4 regions of the Nonomuraea sp. NPDC052129 genome follow, and region 1 is predicted to be linked to each of the others. Evidence: riboswitches for the same ligand, from Rfam matches in the RefSeq annotation. Region 1 holds a riboswitch; each other region holds the start of a gene.
The links. Region 1 has a riboswitch for cyclic di-AMP ahead of AB0L53_RS03055 (C40 family peptidase). Riboswitches for the same ligand answer to the same signal wherever they lie in the genome.

Region 1 (4,935 bases):
CGTAGTCGCGCAGCTGCACCTCGTACCAGATGCCCAGGGGCCACCTGATCGCCTCGACGATCGCGGTCAGCACCACCACCCCGAGCACGACCCGCACCCACCACGGCCCGCGCAGCTTACCCAGAACCTTGGCACCGAACGGCGTGAGCACGAGCAGCCCCGCGAACAGCACGGTCAGCCCGAGGGAGAGGTAGCCGGGCAGGCTGGTGGCCGCGTCGAAGGCGGCGGCCCTGGCGATCTCGGCGGCACTGAAGTCGCGCGCCGGATCCGGCGTCACCGTGGGGGTGCCCGAGGGCATCACCCGCCAGGGCGTCGTGAACGCCACCACGGCCAGGATCACCACACCGAGCACGACCAGCGCCCAACCGGCACCGGACCGGCCGGACCCGGCGTTCCCGCCGTCCGCGACCCAGCCGCCGGACACGGCGCGGTCACTTGGCGCGGCACGGTCGTCTGGCGCGGCGGAGTCGCTTGATGCGTCGTCGTCAGGCGGCATGTCGTCGGTGCCCTGCAGATCGTCCATCCGCGTTCCCCTTACGCAAGCTGGTCCCGCACGTAGTCACGCCACCGTGCCGTCAGCGTCCCTGCCGAGAGCCCGAGCCTGGTGAGCCCCCGGTCGATGCCACCCGTCTGGGCATCACGGTAGAGCCTCACCAGAGTCCCCTCACCGAACCGCTCGGCGATGAAGCGACACGCCAGCCACGCCTCCTGGTAGGCCCGTGCCAGGCGTGCGGGCTCCCGGCTGGACGGAGCGAATGCCGCAGACCCCGGCAATTCGCCCGGCAAGTGCCCGGCCCGCACCTCGGCGGCCAACTCGGCGGCGGCCACCCGGACCGGCAACCCCGCGTCCCGGTAGCCCACGTAGTCGGCGAACCCCTCATAGAGCCACACCGGCAACCGCTTCGTCCCGGCCGCGACGTGGGTAAGCTCGTGGGTGAGCACGATGTCCCGCCCGGTGGGGGTCAGCCGGGCGAAGTTCTCGGGCACCACGACCACTCTCCCGCCATCGGCCACCGCCGCCAACCCGTCGACACTCCCCACCCCGGCCACCCGAGCAGCCTCGGCCGCCGAACCGGGCACGAGCACCACGGGTCGTACGGGGCGTCCGAGCACAGCGGAGACCCGCGACCCGGCGGCATCGGCCCGGCGCGCCAGATCACGAAGCGACTCGGGCGCCGCACGCTGGCTGACGACAACCGAACGCACACCTCGTACGACCTCGGAGCCGTCCCCCCAGAGTCCCCGCGCCTCCGCCGGAAGCTCACGATCACCGGCCGCAGGGTTGTGGCCGGTCGCGGACTGATCGGGGCTACCGGAGGGAAGATCGCGATCCGTCACAGACTGATGGGGGCCACCGGACGGCAGGCCGCGAACCGCTGCCGAGAGGCCGTCCGTCCCCGGAGACCGGTGCGGAGCGGCGCTGGCCGAGGCGAGGGCCAGGAGCAGCACCCCCACCCCCAAGACTCGGCGGCTCACCTGCACGGACACGTTCCCCGATCGTAGTCGCCCCGCGCCGCGAACCGACCGTCGCGGAGAGACCCGGCTCCTCGTCGCGCAAAGCGTTGGCTCGTCGTCGCGGAGAGACCCGGCACGTCGTCGCGGAAAGCGTCGGCACGTCGTCGCGGAAGGCCCGGAACACGCGAAGGTCCCGTCCCAGCTGGGACGGGACCTTCGTGACGGTCTTGCAGGCCAGATCAGGCCGGACTTACAGGCCGGGACGCACCGCGCCCACGAACGACGCCTTGCGCCATCCGTTGAGCTTCTCGACGCGCACCGTCGAACCCGTCCTCGGCGAATGGACCATCTTGCCGTTGCCGACATACATGCCCACATGGCCGAGCCCATGGAAGAACATCAGGTCACCTGGCTTCAGATTCTTCCAGGAGACCTTCTTCTTGATGCGGGCGAACTGGCTGTTCGTCACGCGCGGGATCTTGACGCCGGCCTTCTTCCAGGCGTACTGGACGAGACCGGAGCAGTCGAAGGAACCAGGTCCTGTGGCCCCGAAACTGTACGGGTCACCGATCTGGTCCTCGGCCACGGCGACGGCCGTACGGGCCTTCACCTTTTGCCGAGCGACCGCTGTCTGTTGCGCGACCTGCTTCACGGACCTGACGGCTTTCGCCGCTGTATTGGTCCCGGAAACTTCGGCCGCATCACGCGTTGTCGCCGCCTGCGCCGTCGGGGCAGGGAGGACCAAACCTCCGGCCGTCACGGTCATCGTGAGCGCTGCGCCACTCAGGGCAATGCGGGACAGACGGGGGTTACTGGGGGAGGTAGACAGGATTTCTCCTTGGAGCTTCCACGAACGCCTACCGGGTTAGCTGACGGATTCGGGCCTGGAAGTCGCCCTACGGCGCAATACGCGCCGATTCACCCCTGATCCCTGGGCGGGATCGCTGGGTCCCCGGCTCCGTGCCTCCTGGCTGCACGGACTCGGCAGGCCACCGCCACGTAATGACATGTGGAAAGGCGGTGACCTAACGGATTTCTTATCTGTCCACATCGGGGACCCGATGGAGAGTCGCGACGCCATGGCTTGTTCGCCGCGACGCCAGAAGCTACGCCCTTGAGTAACGAGCTGGCAAAGCCGTCATGGGGTTGTCAGGATCACTCAGAGGTGTCAGTAAAGTCCCCAACCGCAGCTGGAGCGCCGGGTTATGTTATTCAAATGTGACCCTTCTCACACTTGACGACACAGTGATCTGTCAGGTCCCATTTGTCACTCTTGTCACACTGGTCCCGCCAGCAACGCGCAAGGCAGTGAATGGTGCCGACTAATGCGCGGAAGTGGGCAACGCGAGGATCGCGGACGGGCCGAGATCAGTGATCGTCGTCACCCGCCGAAAGCGTTCGAGCAGCGTTCAGCCGACCCGGCGCCAGCGGCATCGGCCTGCGCGCCGAGGTCCGGTGACCAGCAAATCGGGGCCGGTTGACCACCCGGCCGGGGTCCGTTGGCCACCCGGGCGAGGTCCGTTGGCCGGCAAGCCGGTAAGCCCCACGTGGACCGCCAAGCGTCCATCGGCGGACCATCCGGTCCATGGCCGCCTGAAGCCACGGACCGGGTCAAGAGGACGCACGTCACGGCGCCCAGCGCGCCCCACCGGAGGAGCGTGTCCCTGGACAGAGCCCAGCCACGGACGGCGGGTGGGGCCCACCGTGCTTGCCGTACAGAAAATCAGTGCTTTTCCGCCAGAACAACCTACGGGCGGATAGCTCCCACCAGGGTGCCACCGTAGGAGGAGAGGGTGACCACCTTGACCACGTCGCCGGTCTGGGGAGCGTGCACGATCTGCCCGTTGCCCGCATAAATGCTGACATGCCCAAGACCCGAGCTGAAGATCAGGTCGCCCGGCTGCAGGTCCTTCAGATCCACCTTGCGGGCCGAGCCCCAGGCCCACTGCTGCCACGTGGTCCGGGGCAGCGACACGCCCCCAGCGCGCCACGACGCCTGCGTGAGGCCCGAGCAGTCCCACCCGCGCGGTCCCGTGCCGCCGAACACGTACGGCTTGCCCACCTGCGCGTAGGCGAACCTGAGCACCGCGGCCGCGTTGCCGGAGGCCGAGCCGGTGTACTTGATGCCGGTGCTGTTGGGGTCACCGGTCTTGTAGGCGCCGAGCTTCTCCAGCAGCTTCTTCTGCTTCGCGATCAGCTCGCGGACCTCCGAGCGCTCCTTCTCGACCCCGTCGCGCTCCTTGTCGGCCACCTGCAGCGCCGCCTCGGCCTTGTCGCGTTCGTCCTTGAGCCCGCGGTTCTCGCGATCGAAGGCCGCCAGCCGCGCCACCTTCTCCTCCGACAGCTGCCCCGCGAGCGCCATGCTGCCCAGCAGGCCCGTGGGATCCGGCTGGCCGATCATCGTGGGCCAGGAGGTGGAGTCGGGGCCGCGCGTGTAGGTGTCGACGGCCATGTCGATGACCTGGGCGCGCAGCGTGGCGACCGTCTCCAGCTTGCGCTTGTAGCTGGCGTTCAGCTTGCCGTACTCGCCTTGGGCCGCCTTGTACTTCTCGGTCGCCGTGTTGTAGCGGTCGACGACCTTGTCGGCCTGGTCGTTCAGCTTCTTGAGCTTGGCTTTCGCCTGTTTGATCGTGGGCTTCGGCGCGGCGAGTGCCTCGCTTGTGGGGAAAAGCAGCAGCCCGATCGCGAGTCCCGCGGCCAGTGGCGCCCGGCCAAACCTCACAGTGTCGCCTCCAGGGGAATATATCTGGGGCGAAATGGTACAGAAGTGGCGGGTGTGCTTTCACCCTAACAACCGATTCGTAATCTACGCGCGGCCCAGCCTGCGCAGCAGCAGAGCCGACGGAACCGGTCTGGCTCCCATGCGCCTGACGGACTCGGCCACCTCGCGGTCGGAGGAGACCACCGCCATGGCCCGGCCGGGCGGCTCGGCGCGGACGAGCTGGCGGATCAGGTCGTCGGCGATCTCGCCGGGCGCGCTGAAGAGCACCCGCACGCCGCGCGGCGCCACCACCTGGACGGGTGCGTTGAGCTCGGCGCCGTCGAAGACCACGGTCACCTCGACCCTGGTCTGCGCGACCAGCCCGCCGAGGCCGGTCATCAGCCGGTTGCGCTGGTCGGCCAGGGTCAGCGTGCCGTAGCCGGTCTTGGTCACGTTGTAGCCGTCGATGATCAGGTGCACCTGCGGCAGCGCGAGCAGCTGGTCGAGCAGCTGCGGGTCGTCGTCGGCCAGCGCGCGGGCGGGCACGCCCCTGACGCCGGGGCGCTCGCCCGTGAGCGCGGCCACCGAGTCGGCGGGCCTGCTGATCACGGTGGGCAGGGCCAGCTCCCTGCGCAGCCCGGCGGAGGCGTCCTGGAGCGCGTCGAGCAGCACCCTGACGCGGGCGTCCTCGATGCTCCTGCCCTCACGCGCGGCCCGGCGCGAGGCTTCGAGCTGCTTCTCCACATCGGCCAGCCGCTCGCGGAGCCGGCGCAGCTCGG
Region 2 (4,935 bases), on a different contig from region 1:
GGAAGCCGCCCCACAGCGCGACGAACAGAATGTAATAGAAGACACCGAAGACGAGGGCTTCAATGAGCCGGGCGGCCAGGCGTTCCCACCATTCCGCGGGGACGGCGTCACTCCACGGCGGCAACCCGGTCATAACCCACCTCGCCCCTTCGGCGAACCGACCGCTACCCATTTTGCTGCCGCCCGCACATACAAAACAGAGGCTGACCGGTGGCCAGCCTCTGTTTCGCGTCCGCGAAGACTACTTGATCTTCACTACCACCGTGTTGCTGAACTTGTCGGCGAACGTCTGCTGCAGCGGCTTGTCCCAGAGCTGGGAGGCACCGTTCAGCGCGACGGCGATCCCGCCGAGCAGCGCCCCGACCCACGGGATGATGCCGAGGATGTATCCACCCCAGGTGCCACCGGCCCGCTTGAGTGCCACGTCGTTAGGCAGGCCGCCCGGAGGCAGCATGGTGCCCGTCGGCACGATCTTGATCCCCATGACCATCTTGCCGACCGTCTGGCCGCTCATCTTGGTCATGAAGAACTCGTAGGCGACGTACACCGCCGTCATCACGACGGCGATGATGGCGTTGTAGGCGGGGTAGCCCAGGAAGCCGGTCGTCGTGCCGGTCGCGGAGTTGTAGCCGACGAGCAGGATGGCCCCGAAAACGAGACCGATCACCCAGTTCGCGATGCCGAAGATGACACCGTCGATGATCCTCGCCACGAGCCGCTGCCACCACTCGGCGAGCGGGGCCGGGGCGCCGGGCGGTTGCACCCCATGTGGCTGCGGCTGCCCGTAGCCGGGCTGCTGGCCGTACTGGGGCTGCTGACCGTAGCCAGGCTGACCGTACTGCTGCTGCTGGCCGTAGTCCGGCTGGCCGTACTGCTGCTGACCGTAGCCGGGTTGCGACGGCTGCTGCTGCCCGTAACCGGGCTGCTGGCCGTAACCGGGTTGCTGCCCATAGCCGGGCTGCTGGCCCGACGGGGGCTGCTGGCCGTACTGCTGCTGGCCGTAGCCGGGTTGCGACGGCTGCTGCTGACCGTAGCCCGGCTGGGACGGCTGCTGCTGCCCGTAACCGGGCTGCTGGCCGTAACCAGGCTGGGATTGCGGTTGCTGACCGTAACCGGGTTGCGATTGCGGCTGCTGACCGTAGTTGGGCTGGCCGTACTCGGGTTGCTGACCCGAAGCCTGCTGCTGACCGTATCCGGGTTGCTGACCGTATCCGGGCTGCTGGCCGTATCCGGGCTGCTGGCCGTATTCCGGTTGCTGGCCGTAGCCGGGCTGCTGCCCGTACTGCGGCTGTTGTCCGTACTGCGGTTGCTGCGGCTGCTGGCCGTAGCCTGGCTGCTGCTGACCGTACTGCGGCTGTTGGCCGTAGCCCGGCTGCTGTTGCCCGTAGTTGGGTTGCTGGCCGTAGGCGTCGTCCGCCCGGTAGCCAACGACCGTCGCATCCGGGTCGGGCTCGCCATAGGGACGGCCCGCGTTGTGATGTCCGTATTCAGATCCGCCAGGCGCAGAGTTCTCGCCGGATTCGTCCTGTGGATACGGCGGCTGTCCGGTGCTCACCGTGTCACCTCGCTTCGAGTGCGCATGTGGCACGTGTCAGGACACATGCCTGTGCTGCCCAACGTATCGACATAGGTATCAACAATCACCTTTCCCATTAGTCAAGGTCCGCGTCACCCGATGTCAGGTGGAGAAGCATGCGGGTGTTCCCCAGGGTGTTGGGCTTGACGTGTTCGAGGTCGAGGAACTCGGCGACACCCTCGTCGTACGAGGCCAGCAGCTCCGCATAGACCTCGGGTGAGACCGGGGTGCCCTGTACGGGGCGGAATCCATGCCTCGCGAAAAAATCCACCTCAAAAGTCAGACAGAAAACCCGGCGCAGGCCGAGTTCCCGGGCCGTATTGATCAAGGAAGAGACGATCCGGTGCCCGATTCCGAAGCCTCGGAACTCCGGATCAACGGCCACCGTGCGAATCTCCGCGAGATCCTCCCAAAGCACATGCAGCGCGCCACAGCCGACCACTTGGCCGCCGCGCTCGGCGATCCAGAACTCCTGCACGTCCTCGTACAGAGTGACAGTGGCCTTCTCCAGAAGCCGGGGCCCGGCGCCCGCGTAGGTGTCGACCAGGAGACGGATCGTCCTGACATCCGGCGTGCGGGCACGCCGGACGACGACTTCCGTGTCCGGGACTGTCACTTCGGCGACCTGCTCCATGGGTCTCCAGCGTACAGATCCGATTACGGCCTCCCCCTAACTCTGACGTCTCTCCCATCTCATGACATCTCGTGGTTGATCGAGCACGATGCGGGATCCCGTTGGCCGATAGGCTTCCATGTCTTGACGAACTTGGTGCAAAAAGGACATAAAGTTTGTTCAGCACCGGCAGGCACGAGACCACCTCGTGACCCTTCGGTTGCGAAACCTCTACAGACTTGGCAGTTCTGGTTGAGCACGAACCCGGAGTGCACTAGTGTCCAGCGACGATGTCACCCACGCGAGCCAGCGTGGAGACGCGCCCAATCCCCGTAAGGGGAGCCGGGGACCCGCCGGTGGCGACCTCATCCCGACGCCACCACCCATGGGGTGAATCCGAGCGAGTCGTTCGGTAGGGCTGCTCCGGCCCGAACCCGTCAGCTAACCCGGTAGGCGCCGATGAGAGGAGCTGGTTGGTGAAGCAGACCCGCGATCGCGAGGGGAAGCCGGCGGGCGCTCACGCTCGCCCTCCGGAGTTCCGGAAGATCCCCACCCGATTGGGTGTCATCGCGGCGACCATCGCCACCCTCCTCTTCGCCGTACCCGTCGGCTCCGCCGTCGCCGATCCCAAGCCCTCGCTGAAGGACCTGTCCAAGCAGGCCGAGGAGCTCCACACGCAGATCGAGACGCTCAGCGAGGAGTTCAACGGCCAGCGGGAGAAGCTCAAGACCGCCAAGAAGTCGGCTGAGGCGGCCAAGAAGACGCTGTCCACCAGTGAGGCCGATCTGGCCGCCAAGCGCGCCAAGGCCGCGCTGCTGGCCCAGAACGCCTACATCAACGGCGGCTTCGGCCAGGCGCTGGCATTCGGCACCTCCGACGACCCCGAGAGCTTCCTCGACCGGGCGGCCACCACCTACGCGCTGGAGCAGCAGCAGGGCTTCGAGGTCAACCAGGTGACCACGGCCAGGCAGGCCGCCGAGCAGGCCAGGGCCAGCGCCAAGACGCGCATCGACGAGGTCGAGAAGATCGTCGAGGGCCTCGGCACCAAGCGCGACAAGATCACCAAGCTCGTGACCAAGGTCGAGAGCAGCCTCTTCAAGCGGGCGATCGGCGAGGCGGGCCGTCCCGGCACCCGGGCCACGCGGGTCGACCTGCCGGTCATCGGCGCCGGCAAGGCGGCCACGGCCGCCAGGTGGGCGCTCACGCAGCAGCTCAAGCCGTACGTCTGGGGCGCCGAGGGGCCGACCTCGTACGACTGCTCCGGCCTGGTGATGGCGGCCTACCAGCGGGTGGGGATCTCACTGCCGCACTACACGGGCGACCAGTGGACGGCCGGACGGCACATCTCCAAGGAGGAGCTGCGCGTCGGCGACCTGGTCTTCTTCTATGGCGACCTGCACCACGTCGGCATCTACATCGGCGGCGGCATGATGGTCCACGCGCCGCAGACCGGCGACGTCGTACGCATCGCGTCCATCGCCCGCCGTCCGTTCGCGGGCGCCGTACGCATCGCCGACTGACCTCCGGACACCACGACAAGCACTCTGACAGCCGGGGCCCGGGCGGCTGGGCCGGTCGAGCGGTCAGATGAGCTGGCGGCGGGCGGCCCAGGCCACGGCCTCGATCGCGGTGGCGACGCCGATGCGGTCGCAGATACCCCGAAGTCTCCGGCGTACCGTGCGCCCGCTGATATCCAGTCGCCTGCCAACCCGATCAACCGTGACCCCCTTGGCAAGCTCCGCCAGCAACGCCAGATCCGCGTGGCTAAGCTCGACGCTCTCAGTGAGCACATACATCGGGAGCCCTCCCCCCAACAGCAGAACTCGAGACGTCCATGTCCGAGCAGAGCTGCAGCTCGTCTCGCAGACGGTAAACGCATTCTGGAAAGGTCGTCAAGCCAGCGAATACCGCCCTCTGACCATCGCCATTGACATGATCCGTTGTATGTGAAGTACTCGCCATATGTCGGCACACTTCGGGGCCCGATGAGGGATCACAGCCGCCCTTACAACGGCTCCAGCTCCCCTCCCCATGAGCTCCGCGGACGTGCTGGGCACCGAATCCGTGGAACGCGAACGCTATTCGCATTCTATATGCGAAATATCGGAAATGTTGCTGCTTGGGGCACTCTTTTGTACCCCCGCGCGGTCGGGTCGGCAGCGCCCGCCAAAGACCATGAACGGTTCATGCGCCAGAGGGAGAGGCCACTCGGCGCAGGCGGCCGGGAGATGTCCGCTCCCCGCGTTAAGGGGCTGGCGAACGTCGCCGCCCGCGTTCTCCTACTCGCCGCAGGAGATCGGGCCGCTGTCAACCCGACAGCGGCCGCTACGGCCCGGCGTGGGAGCCGGGCCGACACCCTTCGGTGACAGGCGGGTCAGTGGGTCGGCTTGACCAGCGGGAACAAGATCGTTTCACGGATGCTCTTGCCGGTGAAGGCCATGATCATCCGGTCGATCCCGGCCCCCATGCCACCCGTGGGCGGCATGGCGTACTCCAGCGCCTGCAAGAAGTCCTCGTCGAGCTGCATGGCCTCCGGGTCGCCCCCGGCGGCCAGCAGCGACTGCTCCACCAGGCGCCGGCGCTGCTCGACCGGGTCGACGAGCTCGGAGTAGGCGGTGCCCAGCTCGGTGCCGAACCCGATGAGGTCCCACTTCTCGGTCAGCAGCGGGTTGTCGCGGTGCTGGCGGGTCAGCGGGGAGGTCTCCAGCGGGTAGTCCATGACGAACGTCGGCTGGATGAGCGTGTG
Region 3 (4,935 bases), on a different contig from region 1:
ACCACCGGGTCAGGTTCACCGCCGCGTACTGACGCCACCCGGCGGCGGCGTCAACGGTTCCCGACCAGCCGGGTGGTCTCGTCGTCGGCGGGGAAGTACGCCTCGACGGCAACCCCTTCGAGCGTGATGTCGAATGCCGCGCCGAACGTCGTGATCGTACTGAAGAAGCAGAGCTCGTCCCCCCGATGCGTGATCCGTACGGGCAGCGCGATGTCGGCGGGGTCGGGCAGCGGCGCCTCGCCATCGTCTCCATAGGCCAGCAGTTCCTCGTAGAGCGCGCTCAGCTCCGGATCCCCCGCACGGGCGACCTGCCTGGCGAGCCGGGGCAGCAGGAAGCCGCGGACCTGCGCCAGGTTCCGCACCCGCGGCGCGAACCCGTCCGGGTGCAGGCCAAGCCGCATCATGTTCACCGGCGGCTCCAGGAGGGCCGGGGCCACGTCGTCGAGGAAGACGTTCATGGCGTCGTTGGCCAGCAGCAGGTTCCACCGGTGGTCCAGGGCCATCGCCGGATACGGCTCGTGCCCGCGCAGGATCCGCTGGAGCGCCTCGTGCGCCTTGCCCAGATCGGGGTCGTCAAGCGGGCGCTCGGGGTAGATGGGCGCGTACCCGGCCGCGAGCAGCAGCCGGTTGCGCGCGCGCAGCGGCACCTCGAGCTGTTCGGACAGGCGCAGCACCATGGACCGGCTGGGGATCGTCCGCCCGGTCTCGACGAAGCTGACGTGGCGCGCGGACACGTCGGTCTGGAGGGCCAGGTCGAGCTGCGTGAGCCCGCGTCGGTGCCGCCAGTCCCGCAGCAACTCCCCTATCGGCTGATCCATGTTCATACCGGCCGGTTCTACCTGGCCCGCCGGGGTGGTGTCGATTACCTGTCATGTCATGCCCGCCTGGTTGACGCCCGATTTTAGGCAGTTTACAAGTCTTTGACCGTTTTGTTAGTGTTCGTCCCGCCTAATCCACTCACCTGCGTGGAGCCGGGGACCCAAGTTCCCTCTGGGGCGAATCGGCATCGCCGTAGGGCCACTTCCAGGCCCGAGCCCGTCAGCTAACCCGGTAGGCCGTATGGAAGGACACAGCAGTGGCTCCCCTCGCCATCTGCCTGGCGGCTGCCGTCGCCGGGCTCACTCTGGCCGCTCCAGCTCACGCCGACCCCACCACCCCTGCCGGCCCCACCACCCCTGCCGGCACCGAGAGCAAGCCCGTCCAGCAGACGAGCCAGACCACTCCGGCCTGGAAGGTCGCCCTCAAGTTCGCCATGAAGAAGCGCGGTATCCCGTACGTCTGGGGCGGGACCAGCGACAGCGGCTACGACTGCTCCGGGCTCATGCTCAAGGCGTACAAACACGCCGGGATCGAGTTGCCGCGCACCACGACGGAACAGTACGCCGCGTTCTCCAAGAAGATCTCCTGGGCCCACCTCAAGCCAGGCGACCTGGTCTTCTTCCACGGACTCGGGCACGTGGGGATGATCTCGAGACCCGGATACATGGTGCACGCACCGCACACCGGAGACGTGGTCAAGGAGGAGAAGCTCTCCGACTGGCGCAGGGACTCCTTCGCGGGCGCCGTACGGCCGGACCCCAAGGGCGTGCGGCTCTCCATCGAGCAACGCAAGACCACCATGCTCACCGCCGGCCTGTGGCCAACGGCGGGGGCCCTGCGGATCAAGGTACGGTAGCGCCCCGGCTCAGTGACGGAAGCCGTCACGGCGTGCGGAACCCCCGGAAGGTCACGGGCTTGCGGGTCTCGAAGCCGAGCCGCTCGTAGAGGGCGATCGCGCCGGTGTTCGCCTCGGCTACGTGTATGAAGGGCCGTTCGTCACGAGCCACGATCCGCGCGACGAGCGCACTGACCAGGCGGGCGGCATGGCCTCGCCCGCGTGCCTCGGGGGCGGTGCAGACGGCGCTGATCTCGGTCCACCCCGGCGGCCGTAGTCGCTCACCCGCCATCGCCACCAGGGTGCCGTTGTCGCGGACGCCGAGATAGGTGCCGAGTTCGCGAGTACGCGGCCAGAACGGCCCCGGCTTGGCCCGCGCGACGAGGTCGAGCATCTCGGGCACGCTGTCCCTGCCGAGTTCGACCACCTCGGTGCCGGTCTCGGCAGGGCGGCGGCTGCCGCCGGACCAGGTCATCTGGCGGCCTTCGAGGACGAAGACCGGCTCCCAGTCCGGCGGTGGCACCGATGCGCAGCTGAACATGTCGGCGAGCTCGCCTCGGCCGAGCAGCCGGGCGAGGTCGGCCCACTCCTGCGGATCCGGGTCGGCGGTCACCGCGGAGAAGGTCGCGACATCCGGCTGGTACGTGGCCGCCCCGCCGAGTAGGCGGGCATGGTGCGCGTGGTGACCGCGCAGTGATGCGCCCACCGGGTCATCGAGTGCGGTGGCGTCCCGGTTCGCCATGGTGCTGTGCCTCTCGTGTCGTACGGGGCTGACGCTGGCCCAGCTGGACAGCGATCAGGTCCAGCCGGTCATCCTACGGGCCCAAGGCTGTGGCACCTCTCGGAACAGATCCTGATGTTCAGTCCGCGTGGCAGGTGATGTCGGCGGCGGGCAGGGTGCCGTCGCCGAAGTAGGTGTTCACCGCGTTCTCCACGCAGGCGTTCGGCAGGCGGCCGAAGATGCCGTGCATGCGCACATCCTGAAGGGTGACCAGGCGGTCTCGGCGCCGGCGACCCCGGTCCCGGTCATCACCCCGGCACCTACCGCCAGCGCGGCGAGCACAGCAGCCACCCGTTTCATTCATCGTCAACCCGAGTTGCTTCTTCGCCCGAGCATCGGGGGAAAGTACATCCCAGGTAATCGACACCACCCCGCGGCCGCTGTCAGCGTTCTCCCATGACGAGCAGCAAAGAACTGATCATGTCCGGCTTCGCGGAGTTCGCCGCGGGCAACATCGAGGTGCTCCAGACGCTCCTGAGCGAGGACTTCATCGAGCACAGCCCGGGCAACCCATCGGGCAGGCAAGCCTTCATCGACTTCATCAGGGACTCCCCGCTGGCCACCTCCCGGCTGGAGCTCAAGCGGGTCGTGGCGGAAGGCGATCTCGTGGTGATGCACTATCACCTGATCCCCCGGGAAGGCGGGCGCGGCCTGGCGGTCGTGGACTTCTGGCGGGTCGAAGACGGCCTGATCGCCGAGCACTGGGACGTGGTCCAGCCGGTCCCCGAACCGGCGGAGGTGCCACACGGCATGTTCTGACGCGGCTCCCACGACGATCCTTGGGAGCAGCCGGGTTCCTCAAGGAAGCGGCTCGGATGCGCCCGGTGGCCAGATGCCGACGTCCAGGAGCTTGTGGGCATAGGAGTACGCCACGAGCTGGCTCCGGTTACTGCAGGCGAATCGGTCGAGGAGCTTGCTGATCCGCTCCGCCACCGTATATCGGCTGAGTTTCAGCTCGCGGGCGATTCTTGTCGTCGTATATCCCCTGGCCAGCAGGACGATCAGCCGCGTGTCGCGATCAGTTATCAGATCGTCGAAAACAAGATCCATAGCAAGTCCCGATTCGGATCGCCTTGGCCAGAGGCGCCTCTGGTGAAAGCACCTCTGTGTGCAAGCTAGAAGCGTCTGCTTAATCAGCGGTATGGCCGGACCATGCGAGCGGTTAAGGATCGGCCCTGGCCAGCTGCCCTTGGAAAATCTCCTCGTAGAGGTTCCTGAGTACGGGGCTGGGGTCGATGCCGAGTTCGGCCACGAGATGCCGGCGTACGGTCTCGAACTGCGAGAGCGCCTCCGGCGCGCGGCCGCAACCGGCGAGAGCGGTCATCCTCGCCGCCACGAGCCGCTCTCGCGCGGGAAAGAAGGGCACCAGGTCGTCGAGCCGGTTCAGCACCTCGACGTGGCCGCCCCGCTCGATCTCGAGTTCCGCCCAGTCCTCGTTGACCGTGAGGTACAGGTCGGTGAATCTGCCGACCGCCTCATCGACCAAGGCGACACCCGAGAACTCCGCGAGCGGCTGGCCGCCCCACAGGCGCAGGGCGTCGTCGAGCGCGGTCAACGCGGCCTCGGCGTCGCCTCTGCGCCGCATGTCCCGGCCGGCGCCGGCCAGTCGCCGGAACCTGAGGAGGTCGAGCTCGTCCGGCCCGGCGTCGAGCCGGTATCCCCAGCCTTGGTAGGAGATCCGGTCCCCGAATCTCCGCCGCAACGCCGAGACGTAGACCTGCAGGTTCTTGCGTGCCGTGGGGGGTGGTCGTTCTCCCCACAAGGAATCGATCAGCTGGTCCGTCGGAACCACCTGGTTCGGGCGGGAGAGCAGGATGGCCGCCAGCAGCCGGGCCTTCCTGGCGCTGACGTGCACGAGCGTGCCGTCCACCCGGACCTCGAGCGCGCCGAGCACGCGGGCGTCCAGGCGCGAGGTGCTGGCTTTCGCCAGCTTGATCCGGTCGGTGCCCAGCGCCAGGAATCCGGCCAGGTCGATCGGCGCCGAACCCGCCCTGGCCACCTGGCGGTGGAGTGTACGCACCGTGGAAAGCGTGGCGATGGAGACGTCGTTGACCCCGGCCTTGGCTTCGAACCATCGCCAATCGCCGTCGCGATTGACTTCGAGGAACACCGGTCCTTGCCTGGTCAGCAGGAAGTCGAAGGCGCCGTAGCGCAGGCCCCAGATCCCGGCGAGCCGGTGCACCGCCTCCACCACGGGCTCCGGCGCCGCCGCTGGAGAGACCGTGACCGACGCCTCGTCGCGCCAGATCGCCTCCGGCGATGGTTTGCCGACGCGGAAGGCCCGGATCTCGCCATCCACGAAGTAGACGCGCAGCTCCGCCCAGTGGTCGACGTACTCCTGGACGATCATGGGCGCGTCCCGCGCGGGCAGCTTCCTGGCCGCGACGCCGGCCACGATCTCCGGGAAGACCCCGTGCAAGGTGCCCGGTTCGGTCTCGACGAAATGCTGGTCGAGGGCCTTGACGATGACCCGGTCGCTGGCCAGCGCCGCGCTCGCCGC
Region 4 (4,935 bases), on a different contig from region 1:
ACTTCGCCGGGCTCACCTTCCCGTTCCTGCGCGAGAAGCTGGCCGGCAACCTCGACGTCACGCTGCGCGCCGTCGAGCCCGAGGCGTGCCCGTCGTTCACGCGGGGCGTCTACGCCTACGACTTCGGCGACGCGGCGGGCTTCACGCCGCTGCTCAAGATGCACACGCTGGGCCACGCGTTCGTGCCCGACCCGATCCACGCGGGCGGGCTGCGTTATCACGGCATGTCGCCGCTGCTGTCGCACATGTACGAGCTGGGCCTGTTCGAGGCGGTGACCAAGTCACAGACCGAGTGCTTCGAGGCTGGTGTGCGCTTCGCCCGTACCGAGGGCATCCTCCCGGCGCCCGAGCCGACGCACGCGCTGGCCGAGACCATCGCCGAGGCACTGCGGTGCAGGGAGAGCGGCGAGGAGAAGGTGATCCTGACCGCGCTGTGCGGGCACGGCCACTTCGATCTGGCCGCCTATGACCGCTACCTGTCGGGGCGCATGGAGGACTACCCGCTCCCGCTGGAGCGCATCGACGAGGCCCTGCACGGTCTCCCGGGCTGAGCCGTCGCACCGGCCGGGGTGAAGGAGCTCACCGCGGCCGGCCGGCCGTCAGTTCGCGTTCGGGCGCTTGCCGTGGTTGGCCTTCTTCTTCTTGCGCGCCTTGGTCTTGCGAGATCGCTTCGCCATGGATACCTCCAGTGATCGGTCCGTTTCCCAACGTCTCGCGCTGTGGTCTACCGCACAACCCGTACGACCTAACATTCCCCAACAAAGTCGTGTCATAATTTGGTGGAATCTGTTGGAAGGAGCGGGGGCGTGCTCGCACAGCAGCGCCAGCAGGCGATTCTCGAACGCGTGCGCAGCAGCGGCGGCGTTCGGGTGGCCGACCTCGTTCGCGAGCTCGGCGTCTCCGACATGACGGTCCGCCGCGACCTCGAAGTGCTAGCCGAGCGCGGGCTGCTGGAGAAGGTGCACGGCGGCGCGACCGCGCTGGGTCCCGGCTCGACCGAGGAGCCGGGCTTCACCGCCAAGTCCGCCCGCCAGCAGCAGGAGAAGGAGGCCATCGCGCGCCGCGCCGCCCAGTTCGTCCGGCCCGGCACCGCGGTCGCCCTGTCGGCCGGGACCACCACCTGGGCCCTGGCCCACCACCTCATCTCGGTGCCCGAGCTCACGGTCATCACCAATTCGATCCCGGTGGCCGACGTCTTCCACCGCAACCCGCGCGCCGACCGCACGGTCGTGCTGACCGGCGGCGTACGCACGCCGTCCGACGCCCTCGTCGGCCCGGTCGCGGTGGCCGCGATCCGGCGGCTGCACGTGGACACGCTGTTCCTCGGCGTGCACGGGATGAGCGTGCGGGCCGGGTTCACCACGCCCAACCTGCTGGAGTCGGAGACCGACAGGGAGCTGGTGCACGCGGCGCACCGGCTGGTCATCCCGGCCGACCACACCAAGTGGAACACGGTCGGCATCAGCACGATCGCCGATCTGACCGAGGCAGACGCGGTCATCAGCGACGCGGGGCTACCCGAGGAAGCACGCATGGAGCTGGGCGAACGCGCCGGCGAACTGATCATCGCGGAGGACTCGCAGTGAAACGCACCATCACCCACCTGGCCGACGGCCGAGAGCTGATCTACTTCGACCGGCGCGACGACGCCGACCGGAGCGCGATCGACCGGCGGGCGCTCGACCCCAGGCCGATGGCGTCGGAGCTGCGCTACGATCCGCTCACCGAGGAGTGGATCGCGATGGCGGGGCACCGCCAGACGCGTACGTTCCTGCCTCCGGCCAACGAGTGCCCGCTGTGCCCGTCGTCCGAGACGAGGGCTTCGGAGATCCCGGCGTACGACTATGACGTGGCGGTGTTCGAGAACCGCTTCCCCTCCTTTTCCGGAAATTTCGGGACTTATGGGGATGTCGGGGGGCTGAGTGAGGTCCGGCCGGGCGTGGGGCGGTGTGAGGTGGTGTGCTTCACCTCTGAGCATTCGTCGTCGTTCTCGCGGCTCTCCGACGAGCAGGTGGGCCTGGTCATGGAGGCGTGGGCCGACCGTACGGCCGAGCTGTCCGCGATCGAGGGTGTCGAGCAGGTGTTCTGCTTCGAGAACCGGGGCGAGGACATCGGCATCACGCTGCCGCACCCGCACGGGCAGATCTACGCCTACCCGTACGTGACCCCGCGGACCAAACTCCAGCTCGGCGCGGCCGCCCGGCATCGGGGCGGCAACCTCTTCGCCGACGTGCTGGCGGCCGAGCGGGCCGCCGGGGTGCGCGTGGTGGCGGCCAACGAGCTGTGGACGGCGTTCGTGCCGGCCGCCGCCCGGTGGCCGTTCGAGGTGCACGTGTATCCGCACCGGCAGGTGCCGGACCTGGCCGCGCTGTCGGAGGAGGAGCGCGCCGCCTTCGCCCCGCTCTACACCTCCGTACTGCGGGCGCTCGACGGGCTGTTCGGCGTCGCCATGCCGTACATCTCAGCCTGGCACCAGGCACCAGTGCGGCAGGATCGTGACCTGGCCTATCTGCACCTGGAGCTGTTCAGCATCAGACGGGCGCCCGGGAAACTCAAGTATCTGGCGGGCTCGGAGTCGGCCATGGGCGCGTTCGTCAACGATGTCCTGCCGGAGGAAGCCGCACGCATGCTTAAATCACAGGTAGATCTCTAATTGGTTGCCGCTTGGAGTCGCATGACCTTGGTTTTACCACTAATATCCCTTTTCAGCGCCGACCGAAACGGTCGGTGCTGGCCTAATCCCGGGTGCGTGGCCCGGGAGCCGGGGACCCATCGCGTCTTGGGGTGAATCCACTCAGGTGGTAAGGCGGCATCTCCCTGCCCGAACCCGTCAGCTAACCCGGCCGGCATAGGGAGAGGAACCCTTCGTGGCGGCTGCGTCCCCCTCGAGTCTCGCCATCGCTCTCATCACCACCGCTTCCATGGCCTTCGGCGCCTTCACGGCCACGCCCGCCGCTGCCGCCCCCAAGCCCAGCGAGGCCCAGCTCCGCGCGGAGCTGAAGCAGCTGGACAAGAAGGTCGACAAGCTCATCGAGACCTACAACCTCAAGCGCGTCGAACTCGCCAAGGCCAAACAGGACTCGGAAACGACCAAGAACCGGCTGGCCACGGCGGAGGCCCAGCTCATCACCGCCCAGAAACGCGTCACCGAGCTCGCGCGCCTGCAGTACCAGAACGGCACCGGCGCGCTGCCGAACCTCACCCTGCCGACCGATGCCTCCAGCGCGGCGTTGCTGGACCACCTCGCGGCCGAGCAACAGGCGATCGTGCAGGGCGTGGCCACCGCCCGGGACGAGAAGAAGGCGGCCGCGGACCAGGCGACCGCCCTCGAGGCGAAGATCCGCGAGGACGCGGCCAACGTGGCCAAGCAGCGCGACGACGCGCAGGACGTCATCAAGGACATCCAGAAGAAGCTGAAGGGCCTCATCCCGTTCGGCCCCGGCCGCCGCTCGGACGGCAGCTGGGCGCCCGAACTGCCCTCAGGCACCGACAACATCACCGCCCGGATGCGGGTGATCCGCGGGCTGATCCAGAAGGACTTCGCGCTGCCGTACGAGGTGGGCTGCTTCCGCTCGGACGGCGGCGGCGGCGAGCACCCGCTGGGGCGCGCGTGCGACTTCATGATGAGCACCGGCGGCAGCATGCCCAGCTCCGCCAATCAGGCACTCGGCGACCGCGTGGCGGCCTGGGCGCTGGAGAACAAGGACAAGCTCGGGGTCAAGTACGTGATCTGGAAGCAGCGCATCAACCAGGGCTCGGGGTGGAGCTCGATGTCCGACCGCGGCAGCATCACCCAGAACCACTTCGACCACGTGCACATCTCGATGTTCTAGAGCTAGGCGCCCGGACCGGGGCACGGCGCGGTCAGTGGGTGCCTGGTCTGGGGATGTGGATGCCGGCGGCGCGGAGCTTGGCCTCGACGAGCGCGATTCCCTGGGCCGCGGCCGATCCCTGCTCTTCGCCGTGGTGGGCGATCAGCTCGTATCGGGTCGCGGCATCCGTGCGGGCTTGCAGGCCGGTCACGATCTGCAGGTGTGCGGGATTGGCGAGGAAGTGGTCGGCCATGGCGGTGGCGAGCTCGGCGATGCGCGGGTCGTCCGGTTCCCAGCCCGCGGCTTCGGCGCCGCGCTTGATCAAAGCGACGAACCGGGTGTCTTCGAGGGCGTCCTCGACATGAGTGAGGTAGTCGTCGAAGCCCTCGGGGACCAGGGCCCTGGCCAGCACCCAGCCCTCCCTCGCGGCCGCCGCCTCCGCCGCGGAGAAGCCCAGGCCGGAAAGCCGCTCCAGCAGCGCCACAGCACGGTCGGGCAGCAGCGCCCGGTCACCATCGGCGAGCCGGCGCAGCGTGTCACGCCGCGCGATCAACTCCGCGATCCGTTCGTCGAGCTGCCGCTCGACGTCGGCGAGCGCGGCGGCGAACCGCGCGGGGTCAGCGTCGATCATTGGCCCGATCTCGGCCAAGGGCACCCCGGCGGCGGCCAGCGTCCGGACCTGCACCAGCCGCAGCAACTCGGCCGATCCGTATCTCCGGTAGCCGGAGCTGTCGCGTTCCGGCTCCTTCACCAGGCCGAGCTTGTGGTAGTGCCGCACCGTCTTCACCGTGACATCGACGAATGCCGCCGCCTGCCCGATCGTGACTCCGTTCATCTGCCAAATCCTGTCAGCTGCAAAATCTGCCTTGTGCTCGAGCTCGGCGACTAAGCCGGAGCGGCCTGCCCACCGCCGAACACCTCGTTGAGCAGCCTTTGCTGAGCGTTCTGGAATGCCGCCGCGATGGACAGGTCGGCGTCGTCCACGCAGTTCAGTGCGGCGACGAGGGTCTTGCTGCCGTCGGGTGTGCTGGACATCAACGCCGCGTGACCCACGGCGGCGCCGTTGTGGGAGATGACCGTACCGGCGTCCGTGGTCACCACGAACACTCCCAGGCCGTAGTCC

Region 2: another riboswitch for cyclic di-AMP. It lies ahead of AB0L53_RS27995 (C40 family peptidase); the one in region 1 lies ahead of AB0L53_RS03055 (C40 family peptidase).
Region 3: another riboswitch for cyclic di-AMP. It lies ahead of AB0L53_RS19150 (C40 family peptidase); the one in region 1 lies ahead of AB0L53_RS03055 (C40 family peptidase).
Region 4: another riboswitch for cyclic di-AMP. It lies ahead of AB0L53_RS32895 (hypothetical protein); the one in region 1 lies ahead of AB0L53_RS03055 (C40 family peptidase).

Annotation. Positions count from the first base shown of each region.
Region 1 is NZ_JBFAVX010000001.1:660,713-665,647, forward strand. Features, by position in the region: gene AB0L53_RS03045 (M48 family metallopeptidase) at 1-523, opposite strand, end outside; gene AB0L53_RS03050 (hypothetical protein) at 535-1,206, opposite strand; gene AB0L53_RS03055 (C40 family peptidase) at 1,706-2,221, opposite strand; cyclic di-AMP (ydaO/yuaA leader) riboswitch at 2,295-2,452, opposite strand; gene AB0L53_RS03060 (NlpC/P60 family protein) at 3,203-4,177, opposite strand; gene AB0L53_RS03065 (NYN domain-containing protein) at 4,262-4,935, opposite strand, start outside.
Region 2 is NZ_JBFAVX010000013.1:191,694-196,628, forward strand. Features, by position in the region: gene AB0L53_RS27975 (RDD family protein) at 1-133, opposite strand, end outside; gene AB0L53_RS27980 (RDD family protein) at 242-763, opposite strand; gene AB0L53_RS27985 (hypothetical protein) at 767-1,630, shown strand; gene AB0L53_RS27990 (amino-acid N-acetyltransferase) at 1,653-2,210, opposite strand; cyclic di-AMP (ydaO/yuaA leader) riboswitch at 2,500-2,660, shown strand; gene AB0L53_RS27995 (C40 family peptidase) at 2,666-3,709, shown strand; gene AB0L53_RS28000 (LuxR C-terminal-related transcriptional regulator) at 3,773-3,985, opposite strand; gene lysX (bifunctional lysylphosphatidylglycerol synthetase/lysine--tRNA ligase LysX) at 4,564-4,935, opposite strand, start outside.
Region 3 is NZ_JBFAVX010000007.1:240,647-245,581, reverse strand. Features, by position in the region: gene AB0L53_RS19160 (NAD(P)H-binding protein) at 1-32, shown strand, start outside; gene AB0L53_RS19155 (helix-turn-helix transcriptional regulator) at 51-824, opposite strand; cyclic di-AMP (ydaO/yuaA leader) riboswitch at 936-1,072, shown strand; gene AB0L53_RS19150 (C40 family peptidase) at 1,076-1,675, shown strand; gene AB0L53_RS19145 (GNAT family N-acetyltransferase) at 1,701-2,396, opposite strand; gene AB0L53_RS19140 (alpha/beta hydrolase) at 2,515-2,739, opposite strand; gene AB0L53_RS19135 (nuclear transport factor 2 family protein) at 2,832-3,194, shown strand; gene AB0L53_RS19130 (LuxR C-terminal-related transcriptional regulator) at 3,234-3,485, opposite strand; gene AB0L53_RS19125 (BTAD domain-containing putative transcriptional regulator) at 3,598-4,935, opposite strand, start outside.
Region 4 is NZ_JBFAVX010000017.1:226,180-231,114, reverse strand. Features, by position in the region: gene AB0L53_RS32910 (TrpB-like pyridoxal phosphate-dependent enzyme) at 1-551, shown strand, start outside; gene AB0L53_RS32905 (DeoR/GlpR family DNA-binding transcription regulator) at 807-1,586, shown strand; gene galT (galactose-1-phosphate uridylyltransferase) at 1,583-2,653, shown strand; cyclic di-AMP (ydaO/yuaA leader) riboswitch at 2,723-2,863, shown strand; gene AB0L53_RS32895 (hypothetical protein) at 2,868-3,833, shown strand; gene AB0L53_RS32890 (MerR family transcriptional regulator) at 3,865-4,647, opposite strand; gene AB0L53_RS32885 (serine hydrolase domain-containing protein) at 4,698-4,935, opposite strand, start outside.